Regions from separate parts of the Pseudomonas sp. NPDC087598 genome, predicted to be linked through region 1. Evidence: predicted binding sites of a transcription regulator. Region 1 holds the regulator's gene; the other holds the start of a gene.

Region 1 (11,126 bases):
ACAAGGCCATCGCCACATTCAAGGTCAATGAGTCGCGGCTCAAGGAAGCGCTGTCGCGCAACCCGATTCTGGTCACCGCGCTCAACCCGATCATCGGTTACCAGAAAGCCGCTGAAATCGCCAAGCAGGCCTACAAACAGGGCCGCCCGGTGATCGACGTTGCGCTGGAACACACTGACCTGTCGCGTAACCAGCTGGAAGAGTTACTCAATCCCGAGAAGCTCACAGCTGGCGGCGTGTAAACCCCGCAACCGCTTTGGAGGCTCACCATGGAGCACTGGAAACTCACGATCGAACGGGCCAATCGCTGCTTCATGCTGGGCGAATTGATCGACGCCCGTGAGGCTTACCTGCAAGCCCTGGCCCTGGCGCAAGTGTTGTTCGAACGCTGGGCAGATGCCGACGAAGCGGTGGCGGCCTGCGTCATCTCCCATCACAACCTGGCAGATCTGCACCTGCGCCTGAATCAGCCAGAGGAGAGCGCCGAGTATCTCTGCGCGATCCACCAGCGGCTGTTGCAGACCATGCAGGACGAGCGCCTGCGCCCGGCCCTGCGTGAAGCGGCGCTGCGCCAGAGCAGCAAGACCTACGTCGAGTTGCTGAATTTCATCAGCGAGCACGGCGAATACCCACGCACTCAGCGCCTGCTGCACCCGGATACCGGCAATGCGCGTCGCGCGCCTGCCCCACATCACCATGGAGTCCATTGAAATGGCTTTTACCCTGCCTGCCTTGCCTTACGCCTACGACGCCCTCGAACCGCATATCGATGCGCAGACCATGGAGATCCACTACACCAAGCATCATCAGACCTACATCAACAACCTCAACGCCGCAGTAGAAGGCACGGAATATGCCGAGTGGCCGGTGGAAAAACTGGTCGCCAGCGTTCAGCAATTGCCGGAAAAACTCCGTGCAGCAGTGATCAATCAGGGCGGCGGTCACGCCAACCATTCGCTGTTCTGGGAAGTCATGGTGCCAAGCGGTGGCGGTAAGCCTGATGGTGCACTGGCCAAGGCCATTGATGAACAACTGGGTGGTCTGGACAGTTTCAAAGAGGCGTTCACCAAAGCCGCGTTGACCCGTTTCGGCAGTGGTTGGGCCTGGCTCAGCGTGACCCCTGAGAAAAAGCTGATCGTGGAAAGCAGCGGCAATCAGGACAGTCCACTGATGAATGGCAATACGCCGATTCTTGGTCTCGACGTCTGGGAGCACGCCTATTACTTGCGTTACCAGAACCGTCGTCCGGAATACATCAACGCGTTCTACAACGTGATCAATTGGCCTGAAGTGGCTGCGCGCTACAAAGCCGCACTGGTTTAAGTCGTCTATAAAAACAATTCAAGGCTGACTATGGGCACTGAAACACTGGCGATCGGAAGTGGGCGTATGTTTCGTTACGCGGTGGGGTCGCTCTTGCTGTTGGCGGGCATGACCTTGCTGGTCGCTCACGGACTGGAATGGCTGGATCTGGAACCGAGGCTTTCCCGGGCGTTGCAAGGCGGGGCGATCTGCGCGCTCGGCACGGCGCTCGGGGCGGTGCCGGTGTTGGTGATTCGGCGCATGCCTCAGGCGCTCAGCGATACATTGCTGGGTTTTGGCGCGGGCGTGATGTTGGCAGCGACGGCGTTTTCGCTGATCGTACCGGGTATAGCCGCCGCTGAAAGCCTTGGCCTGACACCGTGGGCCGCCAGTGGCTTGATCTGCTTCGGCATCATGCTCGGTGCGTTCGGGCTGTTTCTGGTCGACCGGCAATTGTCCGGTGCGTCGCCGGAGATGCTCGTGGGCACGCTCGAACGCCCGGTGATTCCACCGCGTATCTGGCTGTTCGTGTTCGCCATCGTTGCCCATAACATTCCGGAAGGCATGGCGGTTGGTGTCTCCGCTGGCGGTGGCATGCCGGATGCCGACAGTCTGGCCATGGGCATTGCCTTGCAGGATGTGCCGGAAGGTCTGGTGATTGCGCTGGTGCTGGCCGGGGCGGGGATGTCGCGGGTCAAGGCGTTCCTGATCGGCGCGGCGTCGGGTCTGGTTGAGCCGGTGTTTGCCCTGTTGTGTGCGTGGCTGGTGAGCCTGGCGCAGGTGTTGTTGCCGTTAGGTTTGGCGCTGGCGGCGGGGGCTATGCTGCTGGTGGTGACCCACGAAGTGATCCCCGAGTCGCGACGCAATGGTCATGACAAACTGGCCAGTCTTGGGTTGTTGATCGGGTTTTGTTTGATGATGGTGATGGATACAGCGTTGGGTTGAGTTGAATTGTGGCGAGGGAGCAAGCTCCCTCGCCACAGGCGATCAGCCGCCTTCGCCGAAGTAGTCGTTGATCAGATTCACCAATGCCTGCAAGGCTTCGTCAGCCTGCTCACCTTCGGTACTCAGGTGAATGATCGTGCCCTTGCCGGCAGCGAGCATCATCATGGCCATGATGCTTTTTCCGTCGACCATGGCCTCTGGAGTCCGCCCGACACGAATCTTGCAATCTTTGAACTCACCGGCGACGCCAACGAACTTCGCGGAAGCTCGGGCATGCAAACCCAGTTTATTGATGATTTCGATTTCCAGAGCAGGCATCGCGGTGTGAATCCTTTAAGTGAGGTCGCGGTGGCGAACCTGGACGTTCTTCAGGGTTTTCTGCAGGGCCTGACCCAGGCGTTCGGTCAGGTAGACGGAGCGGTGATGCCCGCCGGTACAGCCAATGGCAATGGTGACATAGGCGCGGTTGCTCGCGGCGAAGCGCGGCAGCCACTTGTGCAAGTAGGTGAAGATGTCCTGGAACATTTCCTCCACTTCTGGCTGCGCCGCCAGATATTCCGCCACGGGTTCATCGAGACCCGATTGCGCGCGCAATTCAGGTTTCCAGTACGGGTTGGGCAGGCAGCGCACATCGAACACCAGATCTGCATCCACCGGCATGCCGCGCTTGAAGCCGAATGATTCGACCAGGAACGCGGTGCCCGGCTCCGGCTGATTCAGCAAACGCAACTTGATGGTGTCGCGCAGCTGGTACAGATTCAGATTGGTGGTGTTGATCTTCAGGTCGGCGAGGTCGGCGATAGGGCCGAGCAGAGCGGTTTCATCCTGAATCGCTTCGGCCAGCGAGCGGTTGGCGTTACTCAGCGGATGGCGACGGCGGGTTTCGGAAAAACGCTTGAGCAGGGTTTCCTCGTCGGCATCCAGATACAAGACATCGCACTGAATGTGCTTGCTGCGGACATCTTCAAGCAGTTCCGGGAAACGCGTCAGATGGCTCGGCAGGTTACGCGCATCGATTGACACGGCCACCAGCGGTTGCGCCAGTTCAGTGTGAATCAGCGCGCGTTCGGCCAGTTCCGGCAGCAGGCCGGCCGGCAGATTGTCGATGCAGTAATAACCGTTGTCCTCAAGGACATCCAGGGCGGTGCTTTTACCCGAGCCGGAACGGCCGCTGACAATGATCAAGCGCATGATTAGTGCCCGTTCTGCTCGTCCAGAACGACCTGGTACAAGGCTTCGTTGCTCGCGGCGCTGCGCAATTTATCGCGCACGTCCTTGCGGTCGAGCATGCTGGCGATCTGGCGTAGTAACTCCAGATGTGCATCGGTAGCCGCTTCCGGGACCAGCAAAACGAACAGCAGGTCAACCGGGGCGCCATCGATGGCGTCGAAATCGATAGGGGCTTCAAGGTGCATCAAGGCGCTGATTGGCGACTGGCAACCCTTGAGGCGGCAGTGGGGAATGGCGATGCCGTTACCAAAACCGGTAGAGCCGAGTTTTTCACGGGCGATCAGGGCCTCGAAGACATCTTGCATCTCCAGATCCGGCACTTCGCGGGCGATCAGGTTGGCAATTTGTTCGAGGGCTTTCTTTTTACTGCCGCCCGGCACGTTCACCAGGGAACGGCCGGGGGTCAGGATACTTTCAAGTCGGATCATGGAGTAGGGGGTTATCGACCGGTAGCGCCCTGGAGGAGGCTCTGGGTCTTTTCCTTATGCTTTTTGAGTTGGCGATCCAGCTTGTCGGTCAGTGAGTCGATCGCGGCATACATGTCGTCATGCTCGGCATTGGCGACCACTTCTCCGCCGGGTATATGCAAGGTGGCTTCGATTTTCTGCTTCAGCTTTTCGACGCACATCGTGACTTGCACGTTGGTGATCTTGTCGAAATGGCGCTCCAATCGTTCGAGTTTCTCGTTGATGTAGATGCGCAGCGGTTCGGTCACTTCCAGTTGGTGTCCACTGATGTTGACTTGCATACAGCTTCTCCTTCGTTGCCAGTGCATAAAGCGGCAGGCTGGATAGCCTGCCACTGGAACGCTGTAACGTGGCTTACATCAACCGCTTGCGTTCGCTCGAAGGCGCGATCCCGAGGGATTCGCGGTACGTTGCGAAGGTTGGGCGTCCCCACTTAATGCCTTGTTGCACCAGTAAAACAGCGAAATTGCTGTCACTCAACGGCTTTTTCTGATTTTCCGCGGCAACCAGTTTTTTGATGATCGCGCGGATCGCCGTGGACGAGCATTCGCCGCCTTCGGAGGTGCTTACGTGGCTGGAGAAAAAGTATTTCAGTTCATAAATACCGCGCGGGGTATGCATGAATTTCTGCGTGGTCACCCGGGAAATCGTCGATTCGTGCATGCCGACCGCTTCGGCGATGTCATGCAGGACCAGCGGCTTCATGGCTTCGTCGCCGTATTCCAGGAAGCCGCGCTGATGCTCGACGATCTGCGTGGCCACTTTCATCAGGGTTTCGTTGCGGCTTTGCAGGCTTTTGATGAACCAGCGAGCTTCCTGCAACTGATTGCGCATGAAGGTGTTGTCGGCGCTGGTATCGGCGCGACGCACGAAACCGGCGTACTGGGCGTTGACCCGCAGGCGTGGCACGGACTCCTGATTGAGCTCGACCAGCCAGCGCTCGTTGTCCTTGCGCACGATGACGTCCGGTACGACGTACTCGGCTTCTGTGGACTCGATCTGCGAGCCCGGACGCGGGTTGAGGCTCTGCACCAGTTCGATGACCTGACGCAGTTCGTCTTCCTTGAGTTTCATGCGGCGCATCAACTGGCTGTAATCGCGGCTGCCGAGCAAGTCGATGTAGTCGGTGACCAGACGCTTCGCTTCGGCCAGCCAAGGGGTCTTGGCCGACAACTGGCGCAATTGCAGCAGCAGACACTCGCCGAGGTTGCGGGCGCCAATACCAGCGGGTTCGAATTGCTGGATGCGGTGCAGGACGGCTTCGATCTCGTCCAGCTCGATGTCCAGCTCCGGATCGAACGCCTCAAGGATTTCTTCGAGTGTTTCGTCCAGATAACCCTGATTGTTGATGCAATCGATCAGGGTGACGGCGATCAGTCGATCGGTGTCGGACATCGGTGCCAGGTTCAATTGCCACAGCAAGTGGCTTTGCAGGCTTTCGCCAGCGGAAGTGCGTGTGGTGAAGTCCCACTCGTCGTCATCGCTGCTGGGCAGGCTGCTGGCACTGGTCTGGTAAACGTCTTCCCAGGCCGTATCGACCGGAAGCTCGTTGGGGATACGCTCACTCCAGTCACCGTCCTCGAGGTTGTCCACCGTCGGTGCGGTTTCCTGATAGGAGGGTTCCTGAATCTCGGTGTTGGGCTTCTGTTCGGCGCTGTCGGCCAAGGGATCGGAGTTGTCGAAGTCGTCGCCTTCTTCCTGGCGTTCGAGCATCGGATTGGATTCCAGGGCCTCCTGGATTTCCTGTTGCAGATCCAGGGTCGACAATTGGAGCAGGCGGATGGCCTGTTGCAGCTGCGGTGTCATCGTCAGCTGCTGGCCCATTCTCAAGACTAGCGATGGTTTCATGGCAGGGGCTTAACACCTTATTCGCCGGCGCTATGCGCCATCCACTACAGGGCGCCGGGGCGCCAAACTTAAGCAAATTATATGCCTGAAACTGAAGTGTTTGCCTAGAGCGCTGTAACAATTAAAGCGTATTAAATCCTGCTTGAATCGATACAGCGCCCGGGCGGCTCACCGGGCACTTTGCGCTTACAGGCGGAATTCGTGGCCCAGATACACTTCTTTGACCAGATCGTTGGCCAGGATGGTCGCGGAGTCACCTTCGGCGATCAGTTGACCGTCGTTGACGATGTAGGCGGTTTCGCAGATATCCAGGGTCTCACGCACGTTGTGGTCGGTGATCAACACACCGATGCCCTTGGCCTTGAGGTGGTGGATGATCTGCTTGATGTCGCCGACCGAAATCGGGTCGACACCGGCGAACGGTTCATCGAGCAGGATGAATTTTGGTGCGGTCGCCAGCGCGCGGGCAATTTCCACCCGGCGGCGTTCACCACCCGACAGGCTCATGCCGAGGTTGTCGCGGATGTGGCTGATGTGGAATTCCTGCAGCAGGCTTTCCAGCTCCTTGCGACGGCCGGCCTTGTCGAGCTCCTGACGGGTCTCGAGGATGGCCATGATGTTGTCGGCCACCGACAGTTTGCGGAAGATCGACGCTTCTTGCGGCAGATAGCCGATACCGGCCTTGGCGCGGCCATGCATTGGCTGGTGGCTGACGTCCAGATCGTCGATCAGCACACGACCCTGATCGGCCTGAACCAGGCCGACAATCATGTAGAAGCAGGTGGTCTTGCCAGCGCCGTTCGGGCCGAGCAGGCCGACGATCTGGCCGCTGTCGATCGACAGGCTGACGTCACGCACGACCTGGCGGCTTTTATAGGCCTTGGCCAGGTGCTGAGCTTTCAGAGTTGCCATTACTGGGTTTTCTCGTCGGTTTTCTTCTTCGGCTGGATCACCATGTCGATGCGCGGGCGCGACTCGGTGACTTTGCTGCCGGTAGCGCGACCGGCGCTGGCCAGTTTCTTCACGGTGTCGTAGACGATTTTCTCGCCCTGGGTCGTGTTGTTGTCCTTGTCGACAACCTTGGCCTTGTCGATCAGCACGACGCGATTTTGCGCGGCGTGGTACTGGATCGTCACGCCCCAGCCTTGAACGGGTTTGGTATCGCCAGCAGTTTGCAACTGCTCGAAGTAGGCGAGGTTGCCCACCGAGGTCACCACGTCGATGTCACCGGCCGGCGTGCGAGTAATGGTCACAGTGTTGCCGGTAACCTTCATTGAGCCCTGAGTGATGATGACGTCGCCTTTATAAGTGGCAATGCCATTCTTGTCGTCCAGTTGGGCGTCGTCGGCCTGGATGCGGATAGGCTGTTGCTGATCGTTCGGCAGAGCCCAGGCGCTCACGCTTCCCAGTGCTGCGCCCAGACTGAGCAAAATAGGGAGGGTTTTAACGAGCCTCATACTGTCCTCTTACGTTCGATAGCAGGTGTATCCTGCTTTCCTTCAGATACGCTTTCATTCCCACGCCAGTCGATACACCGCCAGCGCCGTCGATTCTAACGGGTTGCTCGGTCTGCGCATATTGTTCCTGCGGGAACACTGTCATGCGCGTGGAGGTGACCAGTAGATCGCGGTTTTGCTCATCGGTGCGCTTGATGCGTACCGAATCGATCAATTCGACCTGGGTGCCGCCCGAATTCACTTCGCCGCGTTCACTGGTCACGTGCCACGGAAACTCCGTTCCACGGTACATGTTCAGATCGGGCTTGGTGACCAGCGTAATGTCGGTCGCCTTGACGTGTTCGGCCTTTTCGGAGGTCATTTCATATTGCACTTTGCCGTCCGGCAGGTATTGCAGGGTATGCGTATTGGTTGCATACCAGTCGATAGGGGTTTCGACGGACGTGACCGGAGGCTTGTCGAGGAAGCGTTCCGGGCTGATGTTCCAGTAGCCTACCGCTGCGAATATCGCGGCGATGCAGCCAAACAGCAGGAAGTTGCGAAATTTTTTGCTAAACATGGTTTGGCTCACAGGTACGCGGCGTTGGCCGCATCGAGACGGTCCTGGGCGCGCAGGATCAATTCGCAGAATTCGCGGGCGGCACCTTCGCCACCACGGGCCCGGGTCACGCCGTGAGCGTGTTCGCGGACGAAGTCGGCAGCGTTGGCGACAGCCATGCCCAGTCCCACACGGCGAATCACCGGGAGGTCGGGCAGGTCGTCACCGAGGTAGGCGACCTGTTCATAGCTTAGGCCCAGTTGTTCAAGTAGACCGTCCAGAACCACCAATTTGTCTTCGCGCCCTTGAAACAGGTGCGGGATGCCGAGGTTTTTCGCCCGGCGCTCGACCACGGGGGTTTTGCGACCGCTGATGATGGCGGTTTGTACGCCAGCGTTCATCAGCATTTTGATGCCCTGACCGTCGAGCGTATTGAATGTCTTGAATTCACTGCCGTCTTCAAGGAAATACAGACGTCCGTCAGTGAGGACGCCGTCGACGTCGAAAACCGCCAGCTTGATTGCTTTACCGCGTTGCAGCAGATCGGTGCTCATTTACATCACTCCTGCGCGCAGCAGATCGGAGAGGTTGAAGGCGCCGACCGGGCGATCTTCCTCATCGACAACGACCAGTGCGTTGATTCGATGGTCTTCCATGATTTTCAGGGCTTCGGCGGCGAGCATCTCCGGCCGGGCGGTTTTGCCGTGAGCGGTCATGACCTGGTCAATCGTGGCACTGCGAATATCGATGCTGCGATCCAGGGTGCGGCGCAAATCGCCGTCGGTGAAGATTCCCGCCAGTTTGCCGTCGGCTTCAAGGATCACAGTCATGCCCAGACCCTTGCGGGTCATTTCCATCAGCGCGTCCTTGAGCAGCGTGCCGCGCTGCACCTGCGGCAGTTCCTGCCCGGCGTGCATGACGTTTTCCACTTTCAGCAACAGGCGACGGCCGAGGGCGCCACCCGGGTGGGAGAAGGCGAAGTCTTCAGCGGTGAAGCCGCGGGCTTCCAGCAATGCCACCGCCAGGGCGTCGCCCATGACCAGTGCGGCAGTGGTGGAGGAGGTCGGGGCCAGGTTCAGCGGGCAAGCTTCATGTTCGACGTGTACGTTGAGATTGACTTCAGCGGCCTTGGCCAATGGCGAGGCCGGATTGCCGGTCACGCTGATCAACTGGATGCCCAGACGCTTGATCAGCGGCAGCAGGGTGACGATTTCGTTGGTCGAGCCGGAGTTCGACAGCGCGAGGATCACGTCATCGCGAGTGATCATGCCCATGTCGCCATGACTGGCTTCGGCCGGGTGTACGAAAAATGCCGGGGTGCCGGTGCTGGCCAGTGTCGCCGCAATCTTGTTGCCGACGTGCCCGGATTTGCCCATGCCGACCACCACAACACGGCCCTTGCTGGCCAGAATCATCTCGCAAGCGCGTACGAAATCGGCGTCGATATGGGGCAACAAGCCTTGTACGGCTTCCACTTCGAGGCGTATGGTGCGTTGTGCCGATTGGATCAGGTCGCTGGATTGGCTCATGTCAGAAATCGTATAGCCCGATGAAAAGGCGGCGATTATAGCGGTTATGTTGGAAAGCCTCACGCAAGTTCGTCGTGCTTTGTCATTCCTCGTTACCAAAACCCGGGAAAACAGTCTCCAGACCTGTCATTTAGCCGAACAGGGGCCGGTACAAGCCTTGGGCGCATGGCCTTTGCAGTGATATAGTTCGCCGCCAGTTCGGCCTGCCCGGGATGTACGTGCTTTTTAACTAAAGCCAGGCGTCCGAGTGAGAGGCTGCATCGCAAGGAGTTTAGATGAGTGCCGATAACGCCTACGCGGTCGAGCTGAAGGGAGTCTCCTTCAAGCGCGGTGCGCGCAGCATTTTCAATAACGTCGATATTCGCATCCCGCGCGGCAAGGTCACCGGCATCATGGGACCTTCCGGGTGTGGCAAGACCACGCTGTTGCGGTTGATGGGCGCACAGTTGCGTCCTGCCAGCGGCGAAGTCTGGGTCAACGGTCAGAACCTGCCTGCGCTGTCGCGCAGCGATCTGTTCGATGCGCGCAAGCACATGGGTGTGCTGTTCCAGAGCGGCGCGCTGTTCACCGATCTCGATGTGTTCGAGAACGTCGCTTTTCCCCTGCGCGTTCATACCCAATTGCCCGAAGAAATGATCCGCGACATCGTCCTGCTGAAATTGCAGGCGGTCGGTCTTCGCGGCGCCATCGAGCTGATGCCCGACGAGTTGTCCGGCGGCATGAAGCGCCGCGTGGCGCTGGCCCGGGCGATTGCGCTCGATCCGCAGATCCTTATGTACGACGAACCGTTCGTCGGTCAGGATCCGATTGCCATGGGCGTGCTGGTGCGGCTGATTCGTCTGCTCAACGATGCGCTGGGGATCACCAGTATCGTGGTGTCCCACGATCTGGCCGAAACCGCGAGCATCGCCGACTACATCTATGTAGTGGGTGATGGTCAGGTGCTGGGTCAGGGCACGCCGGACGAACTGATGAATTCAGATGAACCACGGATTCGCCAGTTCATGACCGGCAATCCCGATGGCCCGGTGCCGTACCATTTTCCAGCGACGGATTACCGCGCAGATCTTCTGGGGAAGCGCTGATGCGCAGAATTTCATTAATAGAACGCGTGCGCCGTTTCGGCGAAGCGGCAATCGACGCCATTGCGGTGTTCGGTCGTGCAACGCTGTTCCTGTTCCACGCCTTGCTGGGGCGTGGCGGGATCAGCGGCGGTTTCGGCTTGCTGATCAAGCAGCTGCATTCGGTCGGCGTGATGTCGCTGGTGATCATCGTGGTCTCCGGCATTTTCATCGGCATGGTGCTGGCGCTGCAGGGTTTCAGCATTTTGTCGAGCTACGGTTCGGAGCAGGCGGTGGGGCAGATGGTTGCACTGACGCTGCTGCGTGAGCTCGGCCCGGTGGTGACTGCGCTGCTGTTCGCCGGGCGCGCCGGTTCGGCACTGACCGCAGAAATCGGCAACATGAAGTCCACCGAGCAGCTTTCCAGCCTGGAAATGATCGGTGTCGATCCGCTCAAATACATTATTGCCCCGCGTCTGTGGGCCGGTTTCATTTCCCTGCCGGTGCTGGCGATGATTTTCAGCGTGGTGGGTATCTGGGGCGGTTCGTGGGTGGCTGTCGACTGGCTGGGCGTGTATGAAGGCTCGTATTGGGCGAACATGCAAAACAGCGTGAACTTCACCAGTGACGTGCTCAATGGCGTCATCAAAAGTATCGTGTTTGCCTTCGTCGTGACCTGGATCGCCGTATTCCAAGGCTATGACTGTGAGCCCACTTCCGAGGGCATCAGTCGGGCCACCACCAAGACC
Region 2 (11,126 bases), on a different contig from region 1:
CAGAAACTGCCGAGCTATCAGCGCCTCGAACAACGCCAATACGATCTGGTCTTGCTCGACCCACCGGCCTGGGCCAAAAGTGCATTCGGCACCGTCGACCTGCTGCGCGATTATCAGAGCTTGCTCAAACCGGCCCTGCTGACCACCGCCGACAACGGCGTGCTGATCTGCTGCAACAATCTGGCGAAAGTCAGCATGGACGACTGGCGCGAACAGGTATTGCGCTGCGCCGAAAAGGCCGGCCGCCCGGTGCGCGAGTGGAGCGTGATGACCCCGGGTGCGGATTTCCCGTCAATGGATCAACAGCCCCCACTGAAAACCCTCATCCTCCAGCTCTGAGCCCTCCCGCGCGGCTGACAACCATCCAATGTGGGAGCGAGCCTGCTCGCGAAAGCGGTGTATCAACAGCAGATATAGCGACTGATACAACGCCTTCGCGAGCAGGCTCGCTCCCACATGTTATTTATTCCTACAGAAGAATCCGAACAATCCTGTGTCACGCCAGGTACTTCGGAACCAGAATCGCGTGCCATACTCCAAGGCACTCCGATTCAGACAGATGAAGCCGCACATGCCCAAAGGATTGATTCGCGCGATTGGCGCCTTGTTGACTGCTCTGGCCCTTTATAGCCTGCTGGGGTTTCTGATTTTGCCGGGCATCGCCCTGCGCATCGCCAACCAGCAACTGGCCAACTACGCCACGGTGCCTGCGCATTTGCAGCGCATCGAACTCAATCCGTTCAGCCTTGAAGTCACCTTGTGGGGCCTGGTCATCGGCGAGCCGGGCAAGGAGCAGATCGGTTTCGAACGCCTGTACGCCAACCTGCAACTCGACAGCCTGTGGACAAAAGCGCTGCACCTGGCCGACATCCAGCTGGACAAGCCAAAAACCGAAATCCTCTTCGCCAAAGACGGCAAGCTCAACCTGCTGGGCCTGTTCAACGTTCCCGCCAGTGAGCCGACACCGGCTGATCCCAACGCCAAACCATTTCCGCTGCGCATCGATAACATCAAACTGGCCAGTGGCGTCGTGCACTTTCAGGACGTGCGCCCGAGCGAGCCCATCGAGTTTCTCTACGACGACCTCAGCTTCGAACTGAAAAACCTCAGCACCTTGCCCGAAGACAGCGCCGACATGACCTTGGTCGCCATCGGTCCGGCCGGAGGGCGAATCGACTGGAGCGGTAATTTCAGCCTGATCCCGTTCACCTCTGAAGGCACCCTGAAAGTCACCGACGGCAAGATGAAAGCCTTTTGGCCATACGTGCGCGATTCGGTGCCGCTGGTACTCGAAGACGGTGTCATCAGCCTCAGCACCGAGTACAAACTCAATCTGTCGAAAGAAACCGAACTGCTGTTGAACAATGTCGCAGTGAGCATCGCGCCCTTCGCCATCAAGGCGCCGGACGGACGCCCACTGGCGAAACTCGAACGCCTCGACGTCAGCGAAACCAGCGTCGATCTGGCCAAACAGCAAGTGGTGGTCGGCAAGATCCGCAGCAATAAACTGGAAACCTGGGCCGCCCTCGAAGCCGATGGCCAACTGGACTGGCAGAAACTGTTCGCCAGCCAGCCGTCGAAACCCGCCGCCAAAGCCGCCGCAGAACCCGCAACCACACCGGCCGCCGCCGACTCGCCGAAGCCTGAGCCGAGCGCCCCGAGCAAGCCTTGGCAGGTGTTGCTCAAGGATGTGCAACTGCGTGACTACAAAGTGCACCTGGCCGACCGCTCGGCGAAGCCGCAAGTCGCTATCGATATCACGCCGCTGAACCTCGATTTGCAGGACTTCGACAGCCTCAACGGCTCGCCCTTCAAGCTCAAGCTCGACACCGGTGTGGGCAAACAAGGCAAGCTCATGGCCGACGGCGTAGTCAATCTCGCACCGGTCACCGCCCAGCTCAACGTGAAAACCCAGGACATCGACCTGCGTGTCGCGCAGTCCTACATCAATCCGTTCATTCGCCTCGAACTGCGTAGCGGCATGCTCGGCAGTGATCTCAAGGTCAACCTCAAAAGCACCGATCCGCTTGCGCTCAGCGTGACCGGCCGCGCTCAGGTCGATCAACTGCACACCCTCGACACCCTGAAGACCCGCGACTTTCTCAAGTGGCAGCAAGTGGTCGTGGAAGGCCTCAACTATCAGCACGGCGACAGCCTGTCGATCGACAAGGTCAACCTGTTCCAGCCGTACGTGCGCTTCATGATCAACGATGACCGCACCACCAATATCGACGATCTGCTGATTCCGCAACCAGCCGACAGCGGAGCAAAAACCGCCGCTGCCAAACCGGCCAGCAAAGACAAACCGCTGGGCATTCACATCGGCGCTATCGCCATCAACGACGGCTCGGCCAACTTTGCCGACTTCAGCCTGACGCCGAACTTCGCCACCGCCGTTCAGCAATTGAACGGGCAGATCGGCACCATCGACAGCCGTCAGGCGAAACCCGCGAGTGTCGACGTCAAAGGCAAGGTCGACCGCTATGCGCCGGTAACCATCAAGGGCGCGGTCAATCCATTCGATCCGATGGCCAGCCTCGACATCGCCACCAGCTTCAAGCGAGTCGAGCTGACCACGCTGACGCCCTACTCCGGAAAATTCGCCGGTTACCGCATCCGCAAGGGCCGGCTCAACCTCGACCTGCATTACCTGATCACCAAGGGCCAGTTGAAAGCCGAGAACAAAGTGGTGGTCGAGCAACTGCAACTCGGTGAAAAGGTCGACAGCCCGGATGCCGTGAGCCTGCCGCTGAAACTGGCGATTGCCTTGCTCAAGGACGTTGATGGCAAGATCTCCATCGAACTGCCGGTAACCGGCGACCTGAACAACCCGCAATTCAGCGTGATGCCGATTGTCTGGCAAACCCTGCGCAACCTGATCGTCAAAGCCGCAGCGGCGCCGTTCAAGTTGATCGGCGGACTGGTCAGCGGTGGCGGTTCCGAGGACCTTGGCACTGTATCGTTTGCGCCGGGCTCCAGCGAATTGAACAAGGACGCCGAAGCCGCGCTGGTGAAACTGTCGCAGGCGCTCAAGGAGCGTCCGGCCCTGCGTCTGGAAATCGAAGGCACTGCCGCGAAAAGCAGCGACGGCCCATTGCTCGCCGAACAGCGTCTGGAACGTGAATACCAGTACAACTACTACAAGATGCTCCAGCGTCGTGGCGACAAGGTTCCCGCCCAGGCCTCCTTGCTGCAAGTGCCGGAAGGCGAAAAAGGCCCACTGCTGGAAGGCATTTACCGTACTCGTCTGAAAACCCAGCCACCGGCCGAATGGAAGGATCTGGGCAAGGAAGAGCGCACGGCGAAAATGCGCGACGGCGTCATCCAGTTCTGGAGTTCCAGCGATGTATTGCTGCGACAGTTGGGTCAGGATCGTGCCAGCAGCATCAAGGACTATTTGGTGGACAAGGGTCAGTTGGCGGATGACCGCGTGTACTTTATCGACGCTAATCTCGGCGAAGCCGAAAGCGATGGTCGAGTGGTGACGCAAATGCATCTGGATGCCGAATGATGAAAGGTAAGTGGCTGTGGGTAATGTCATTGACGCTCGTGGCCGGGCAGGCTTCAGCGTCCGATACCCTGCGCTGCGGCAGCCAGTTGGTAAGCCTCGGCGACCGCTCCAGCGAGGTACTGCAGAAGTGCGGTGAACCGGTCAGCCGCGATGCACTGGGCTACAAGCGCAGTGCCAATCGCCGCGAAGAGTTTCAGGTCGAGGAATGGACCTACGGCCCGAGCAACGGCATGTACCAATACCTGCGTTTCGAAGGCAACCGCCTGCGCGAGATCACCAGCAAACGCGGCAACTGACCCGACACCAAACCCATGTGGGAGCGAGCCTGCTCGCGAATGCGTTACGTCAGTCGACATCTTCGTCGGCTGACAGAGCGCTTTCGCGAGCAGGCTCGCTCCCACATGTTTTTTTGCGCACCAAATAAAACAGGCCCCGACACGAATGGCGGGGCCTGTAATGGTCACTTCCGTGTGACCGTTCGCATGAACTCTAAAGTTGCGGCAGACGTATTGCTCGGCCCGTCTGTCGCGCCTTCTCCCCGTCCAGGCGAGAAGTCATGCCTTACTCGGCTTTCAGGCCGTCAGCGGAGACCGCTTTGACGCCTTTGATTTTCTTGGTGATGTTCACCGCGGTGGTTTTCTGAGCTTCGGTGATAGCTACAGTCGACGACAGCGATACCACACCTTTGTTGGTTTCTACTTTGATGTCGGTGCCTGGGATGCCTTTTTCGGTAACCAGGTCGCTTTTGACTTTGGTAGTGATCCAGGTATCGGAAGTAGTTTCTTTAGCCTTGGTCATTTCACCGGCGGCCAGAGTCATTGGAGCCTGGGTAGCCTGGGTGGATTGTGCAAACGCACCGGAAGCCATTGTCAGGGTCAGCGCGGTAGCAGCAGCGGCAGTGATAGCGAACTTCTTCATACGAGTAACTCCTGTTTTTCTGGAAAGTCTGCTGGATGTCTTGTCAGCAGGGTTACTGGATATATTGCGAACGCTGTGCCAACTTTTCAGAACACATAAAACCGTTATAAATCAACACCTTATAAATATCTCAAATTTCCGGATTCATGCAAATTGCATGACATGTGCAAAATTCACATGCAAGTTGCGGTTTTTCGGAAAGTTCCTAAAGCGCTGAAATTATTGAAGCTTTTGTGACGCTTCAGGCAATAAAAAATGCCCCGCATTGCGGGGCATTTATTGATCAGACAAGACCTGACATTACGTACCGCTGGCAGTACAGCCCTTTGGCGAGTAGTCCGCGTTAACGGTCGTAGCACAGCTCCAAACGCCCGACGTACTACCGGTTGCAGCACCGGTACGGGTGAGCGTGATCGTTTTACCCAAGACCGGACCTGGAGCGGCGACCAGCGTGCAGGTAATCGAACCGGCACCTGTCGAAGCCGTGCCCGAAGCCGCCAGTGTACAGTTGGAAGTAGTCGCCGTAGCGCTACCGGCAACCAGTGTCAGCGTTGGATCGGTACCTTGATTAATGGTGTCTTCAAAGGGCACTTTCAGCGCGCTGATCTCTGCCAATCCAGCCGTTACCTTGGATCGCGCCTGATATTTGGAATATTGCGGCAAGGCGATGGTCGCCAGAATCCCGATGATCGCCACCACGATCAGCAGCTCGATCAGAGTAAAACCTTGTTGCTTTTTCATAGACACGCTCCATGCATGAGTCGAAATCTCATGATCTGAAAGGGACGCAGCATAGGCCATGCCAACGTCTTTCAGCCCCCGCGCATTGGGCACAACGCACCTTCGACGCCGTTTCCTACAACCTGCAACCGCACTATCTGACACTTTTTGTCACCTGCACCGAGGGTGTTTGGCGCTGTCACTTGACTAGGCTATAAGTCATGAACTGCAAGCGTGCGGAATCCCCATGAATGACATCGCTCTGAGCGGTCTGGCCAAGCAATTGGTGCAGGCCGAACTGCTTACGGAAAAAAGCGCCCAGCAGGCCTGGCAACAGGCCCAGCGCAATCGCCTGTCGCTGGTGAGTTATCTGGTGCAGAACAAACTGGTGAAGAGCTGGCAGGTGGCCGAGATCGCTTCGGAGCACTTCGGCATGGCCTTCATGGATCTTAATTGCCTGGACAAGGAAACCCAGCCCAAGGGCCTGGTCAGTGAAAAACTGGTTCGCCAGCATCACGCCCTGCCCTTGTGGCGACGCGGAAATAAACTGTTCGTGGGGATTTCCGACCCGAGCAATCATCAGGCGATCAATGACATCCAGTTCAGCACCGGGCTGAGCACCGAAGCCATTCTGGTCGAGGACGACAAGCTCACCGATGCCATCGAAAAGTTCTTCGACACCCACGCCAGCGGCCTCGAAGACATGGCCGACGTCGACCTCGATGGCGTGGATGTCGAATCCATCGACGACAGCAAGCAGGACGCCATCGGCGGACTCGACGCCGACGATGCGCCGGTGGTGCGCTTCGTTCACAAGATGCTGCTGGACGCGATCAAGAGCGGTTCTTCCGACCTGCACTTCGAGCCTTACGAAAAGAACTATCGGGTGCGCGTGCGCACCGACGGCATTCTGCGCGAAGTGGCCAAGCCGCCGATTCAACTGGCAGGGCGCATTGCGGCGCGCTTGAAGGTCATGGCCAGCCTCGACATCTCGGAACGGCGCAAACCCCAGGACGGGCGGATCAAGATGCGCCTGTCGAAGAGCAAGTCGATCGACTTCCGGGTCAATACGCTGCCGACCCTGTGGGGCGAAAAAGTGGTGATCCGGATTCTCGACCCGTCCAGCGCGCAGATCGGCATCGACGCGCTCGGCTACGAGCCGGCGCAGAAAGACTTGTACATGGCCGCACTCAAACAGCCACAAGGCATGATTCTGGTCACGGGGCCCACTGGCTCGGGCAAGACCGTGTCGCTGTACACCGGGCTTAACATTCTCAATACCGTCGACATCAACATCTCCACCGCCGAAGACCCGGTAGAGATCAACATGGAAGGTATCAACCAGGTCAACGTCAACCCGAAACAGGGGCTGGATTTCGCCCAGGCCCTGCGCTCGTTTCTGCGGCAAGACCCGGACGTGATCATGGTCGGCGAGATCCGTGACCTCGAAACCGCCGAGATCGCCATCAAGGCCGCACAAACCGGTCACCTGGTTCTTTCGACCCTGCACACCAACAGCGCGGCGGAAACCCTGACCCGTCTGCACAACATGGGCATCCCCGGCTTCAATATCGCCACCTCCGTCAGCCTGATCATCGCCCAGCGGCTGGCGCGCAAGCTGTGCAGCCACTGCAAGAAAGCCATCGAGATTCCCCGCGAAACCCTGATCAAGGAAGGTTTCCCCGAGGAACGCATCGGCAGTTTCACGATCTACGAACCGGTCGGTTGCGATCACTGCAATGGCGGCTACAAGGGGCGCGTGGGGATTTATGAAGTGGTGAAGAACACAGCTGAACTGCAACGACTGATCATGGCCGAAGGCAACTCGCTGGAAATCGACATCCAGATGCGCCGCGACGGCTTCGATGACCTGCGTACGTCGGGCCTGCACAAGGCCATGCAAGGCATCACCAGCCTGGAAGAAATCAACCGGGTCACCAAGGACTGAACATGGCGGTCAAGGCAGCGAAAACCAGTATTTACGCCTGGGAAGGCACGGACAAGAAAGGCAGCAAACTGACCGGCGAGCTGAGCGGGCTCAACCCGGCGCTGATCAAGGCGCAACTGCGCAAGCAGGGGATCAACCCGGGCAAGGTGCGCAAGAAATCCGCCTCGATACTGAGCTTTGGTAAACGCATCAAGGCTCAGGACATCGCCCTGTTCACGCGGCAGATGGCGACCATGATGAAGGCCGGTGTACCGTTGTTGCAGTCCTTCGACATCATCGGCGAAGGTTTCGAAAACCCGGCGATGCGCAAACTGGTCGACGAGGTGAAACAGGAAGTCGCTGCAGGTAACAGTTTCGCCAACGCGCTGCGCAAGAAGCCGCAATACTTCGACGAGTTGTATTGCAACCTGGTGGATGCCGGCGAACAGTCCGGTGCCCTCGATACGTTGCTGGAGCGGGTCGCGACCTATAAGGAAAAAAGCGAAGCGCTCAAGGCCAAGATCAAGAAAGCCATGACCTACCCTAGCGCCGTCGTATTGGTCGCGGCGGTGGTGACCGGGATTCTGCTGGTGAAAGTGGTGCCGCAGTTCCAGTCGGTATTTTCCGGCTTCGGCGCCGAACTGCCGGCGTTCACCCTGATGGTCATCAGCCTTTCGGAATTCATGCAGCAATGGTGGTGGGCGATTCTCGGTGTATTGGCGGCGGCGATTTTCGGCACCCGCCATGCCCTGAAAAAGTCTCAGGCCTTGCGCGACCGCAAAGACACCTGGCTGCTGAAACTGCCGTTGGTGGGCACATTGATGTACAAGTCTGCCGTGGCCCGATTTGCCCGGACCCTGTCGACGACTTTTGCTGCTGGTGTGCCGCTGGTGGAAGCCCTCGACTCGGTGGCCGGCGCCGCCGGCAACGTGGTGTTCAAACGCGCGATATTGCGCATCCGCCAGGATGTGTCCACCGGCATGCAGTTGAATTTTTCGATGCGCACCACCGGCGTGTTTCCCAATATGGCCGTGCAAATGACCGCGATCGGTGAAGAGTCCGGTGCGCTGGACGAAATGCTCGACAAGGTCGCAGGGTTTTACGAGGACGAAGTGGATAACATGGTCGACAACCTCACCAGCCTCATGGAGCCGTTCATCATGGTGGTCCTGGGGGTGATCGTCGGTGGTCTGGTAGTCGCCATGTACCTGCCGATTTTCCAACTCGGCTCAGCGATCTGACATGCCTATCGACGAACTGTTTGCCCTCTATCCGCTGGCTTTTGTCTGCACAGCATTGTTGCTCGGCCTGGTGGTCGGCAGTTTTCTCAATGTACTGATCTGGCGCCTGCCGAAAATGCTCGAGCGCGATTGGCGCCAGCAGGCCCAGGATGTGCTCGGCCTGCCCAGTGAAACACCGCTGCCCACCTATAACCTGATGCTGCCCCACTCCGAGTGCCCGCATTGCGCGCATCGAATCCGTGCCTGGGAAAACATCCCGCTGCTCAGTTATCTGTGGCTGCGTGGACGCTGCTCGGCCTGTACCACCCCCATCAGCAAACGCTATCCACTGACTGAACTGGCCTGTGGACTGCTCTCGGCATTCATCGCCTGGCATGTCGGATTTGGCTGGCCGGCCTGTCTGTTGATTTTTCTCACCTGGGGCTTGTTGGCGATGAGCCTGATCGACACCGAGCATCAACTGCTGCCCGATGTGCTGGTGCTGCCCTTGTTGTGGCTGGGGCTGATCGTCAACAGTTTCGGGATGTTCGTGCCGTTACACGATGCCTTGTGGGGCGCGGTGGCCGGTTATCTGGCGCTGTGGTCGGTGTTCTGGCTGTTCAAGCTGCTGACTGGCAAGGACGGCATCGGTCACGGCGATTTCAAGCTGCTGGCGTTGCTCGGCGCCTGGGGAGGCTGGCAGATTCTGCCGCTGACGATTCTGCTCTCATCGTTGGTGGGGGCGGTCATCGGGGTGATTCTGCTACGCGTGCGTGAGCAAAAAACCTCAACACCGATACCCTTCGGCCCCTATCTGGCAATTGCCGGCTGGATTGCCTTGCTCTGGGGTGGTCAAATAACCGACTTCTATTGGCAGTTTGTCGGTTTGAAATGAATACCCCTGTGGAAAAACCCTGGATTCTCGGTCTGACCGGCGGCATCGGCAGCGGCAAAAGCGCTGCGGCCCAGCACTTCATCGACCTTGGCATCCATGTGGTCGACGCCGATCACGCGGCGCGCTGGGTGGTCGAGCCGGGGCGTCCGGCGCTGGCGAAGATTGCCGAGCACTTTGGTGCTGGCGTGTTGCAGGTTGACGGCACACTCGATCGCGCCGCCCTGCGCAAGCTGATCTTTGAGGTCCCGGAAGAACGCCGCTGGCTCGAAGCCCTGCTGCATCCGCTGATCGCCAAGGAAATCGCTGATCATCTGGCGCAGGCACAATCGCCTTACGCGATTCTGGTTTCACCGCTGCTGATCGAATCCGGACAATACGCGATGACCCAGCGAATCCTGGTGATCGACGCCCCGCAACAACTGCAGATCGAACGCACCTTGCAGCGTGACCAGACCAGCGAACAGCAGGTTCAGGCGATCCTAGCGGCCCAGTCGAGCCGTGAAGACCGTGTGAGCCGTGCCGACGACGTGGTGGTCAACGACCGCGACCTCGCCTGGCTGCACAGCGAGGTCGAGCGCCTGCATGACTTTTACCTGACTTTAAGTGGAGGCCAATCATGAGCCAGATCCCAACCGTTGAATGCCCGACCTGCGGCGCTCCCGTGGAATTCACCCCGGAAAACAAATTCCGTCCGTTCTGCTCCGATCGCTGCAAACTGATCGACCTCGGCGCCTGGGCGTCGGAAGAACACAAGATTCCAGTTGCTCCGGATGCCGAGGACGAAATGTTTTCTGGCGATTTCGACCCGCGTCACTGATCCGGTCAGGGCCGCATAAAGCCGTAATCCTGATTGTCGTCGAGGTTTTCCGCGAGAAAGCGCAACTCGTCGGCCAGGTCCTCGGCGTTGCGCACGGCCTTGCTCTGTTGCACCACTGCACTGAGCAAGGCCCGCAGGCTCAAGCCCGGATCGAACCCCACCTCCTGCGCCATCTCCAGACTCTGCCGGGTTTCCTGCCTCGCCCACTCGTAAACACTCATGCCGCTGCTCCTGAAAGGATTTGCGCGAGCATGAAATTTCCCGCGCGTGGCGGGTTTGATGTGGATCAAGACTTCGGATCGTCGTCGTTCCACGGCGCCGAAAGGTAGCGTGTGCGGTTGAAGGTCTCCAGCCATTCCGGACAGAACACCACCAGTGCGCTGATCACCATGCCGTTGATGAACGCCTCGGGAAAAAGCAGCAACCACAGATACCCGATGAAATCTTCCAGCCACTCCGGCATGGCAAAGAGGCCGTCGTACCACAGCAGTGTCAGGCTCAGGATCAAACACAACAGGGCTGACAGCGCGGCCGCAAAAAAGCCTGAGCAGAAGATGTATACGAACGGATTCCGCGGCTGCGCGCGCTCGACGAGAATCGCCACGCACTCGGTGATCAGCACCGGCAGCAGGATAAACAATGTGCCGTTGACCCCGAGCGCCGCGAGATCCTGACGCCCGAGCAGCAACAAACCGACTTGCGCCACCAGTCCACCGACAATCGCCAGCGGCCAGTCGAGCAGCAGCGTCACGGCAGTCATGCCGATGAAGTGGTACGACACGCCGGTATCGAAATCCCTGCGCACCAGCCACAAGAGAAACAACGCGAACACCGTACCGAACAACAGGTGCTGGCGACGACTGTCACTGAACAACTCGACCCACGGCGCTCGCACGATCGCCCAGAGCAGTACCGGCAGGTAAATCAGCCAACCGAGCGTCAGGCTTGTGGTGGAAAGCAGTTCAGCCCCGATCATGATTCCTTATCCTCACAAATTCCTTTGGGTGCCATTCCTGTGCTGAAAAGTCTACACCGCTCGATGCAAAGCTATCTGCTTGTCGCATTTGAACGCTAAGCTTGGGCCTATGGATGACTCAGATTATTTACGCCTGCTGACC

The links. Region 1 encodes sigma-54, which starts transcription at its own class of promoters, with help from an activator protein. Its sites were predicted from a motif close to ANTGGCATNNANNTTGCTNT; they were not measured.
Region 2: the regulator sigma-54 is predicted to act here: its motif matches at 5,217-5,236, upstream of ACIOWE_RS17555 (pilin).

Annotation. Positions count from the first base shown of each region.
Region 1 covers NZ_JBIUWQ010000011.1:99,348-110,473, reverse strand. The annotation lists gene ACIOWE_RS09015 (class II fumarate hydratase) at 1-242, shown strand, start outside; gene ACIOWE_RS09010 (hypothetical protein) at 270-710, shown strand; gene ACIOWE_RS09005 (superoxide dismutase) at 712-1,323, shown strand; gene ACIOWE_RS09000 (ZIP family metal transporter) at 1,354-2,247, shown strand; gene ACIOWE_RS08995 (HPr family phosphocarrier protein) at 2,290-2,565, opposite strand; gene rapZ (RNase adapter RapZ) at 2,581-3,438, opposite strand; gene ptsN (PTS IIA-like nitrogen regulatory protein PtsN) at 3,441-3,905, opposite strand; gene hpf (ribosome hibernation-promoting factor, HPF/YfiA family) at 3,917-4,225, opposite strand; gene ACIOWE_RS08975 (RNA polymerase factor sigma-54) at 4,299-5,792, opposite strand; gene lptB (LPS export ABC transporter ATP-binding protein) at 5,979-6,704, opposite strand; gene lptA (lipopolysaccharide transport periplasmic protein LptA) at 6,704-7,249, opposite strand; gene lptC (LPS export ABC transporter periplasmic protein LptC) at 7,236-7,808, opposite strand; gene ACIOWE_RS08955 (HAD family hydrolase) at 7,817-8,341, opposite strand; gene ACIOWE_RS08950 (KpsF/GutQ family sugar-phosphate isomerase) at 8,342-9,316, opposite strand; gene ACIOWE_RS08945 (ATP-binding cassette domain-containing protein) at 9,592-10,401, shown strand; gene mlaE (lipid asymmetry maintenance ABC transporter permease subunit MlaE) at 10,401-11,126, shown strand, end outside.
Region 2 covers NZ_JBIUWQ010000031.1:32,588-43,713, reverse strand. The annotation lists gene ACIOWE_RS17575 (class I SAM-dependent rRNA methyltransferase) at 1-339, shown strand, start outside; gene ACIOWE_RS17570 (DUF748 domain-containing protein) at 560-3,511, shown strand; gene ACIOWE_RS17565 (DUF2845 domain-containing protein) at 3,511-3,807, shown strand; gene ACIOWE_RS17560 (BON domain-containing protein) at 4,073-4,429, opposite strand; gene ACIOWE_RS17555 (pilin) at 4,730-5,170, opposite strand; gene pilB (type IV-A pilus assembly ATPase PilB) at 5,397-7,097, shown strand; gene ACIOWE_RS17545 (type II secretion system F family protein) at 7,100-8,317, shown strand; gene ACIOWE_RS17540 (prepilin peptidase) at 8,319-9,191, shown strand; gene coaE (dephospho-CoA kinase) at 9,188-9,811, shown strand; gene yacG (DNA gyrase inhibitor YacG) at 9,808-10,008, shown strand; gene ACIOWE_RS17525 (hypothetical protein) at 10,014-10,229, opposite strand; gene ACIOWE_RS17520 (energy-coupling factor ABC transporter permease) at 10,295-10,984, opposite strand; gene ACIOWE_RS17515 (DUF1780 domain-containing protein) at 11,094-11,126, shown strand, end outside.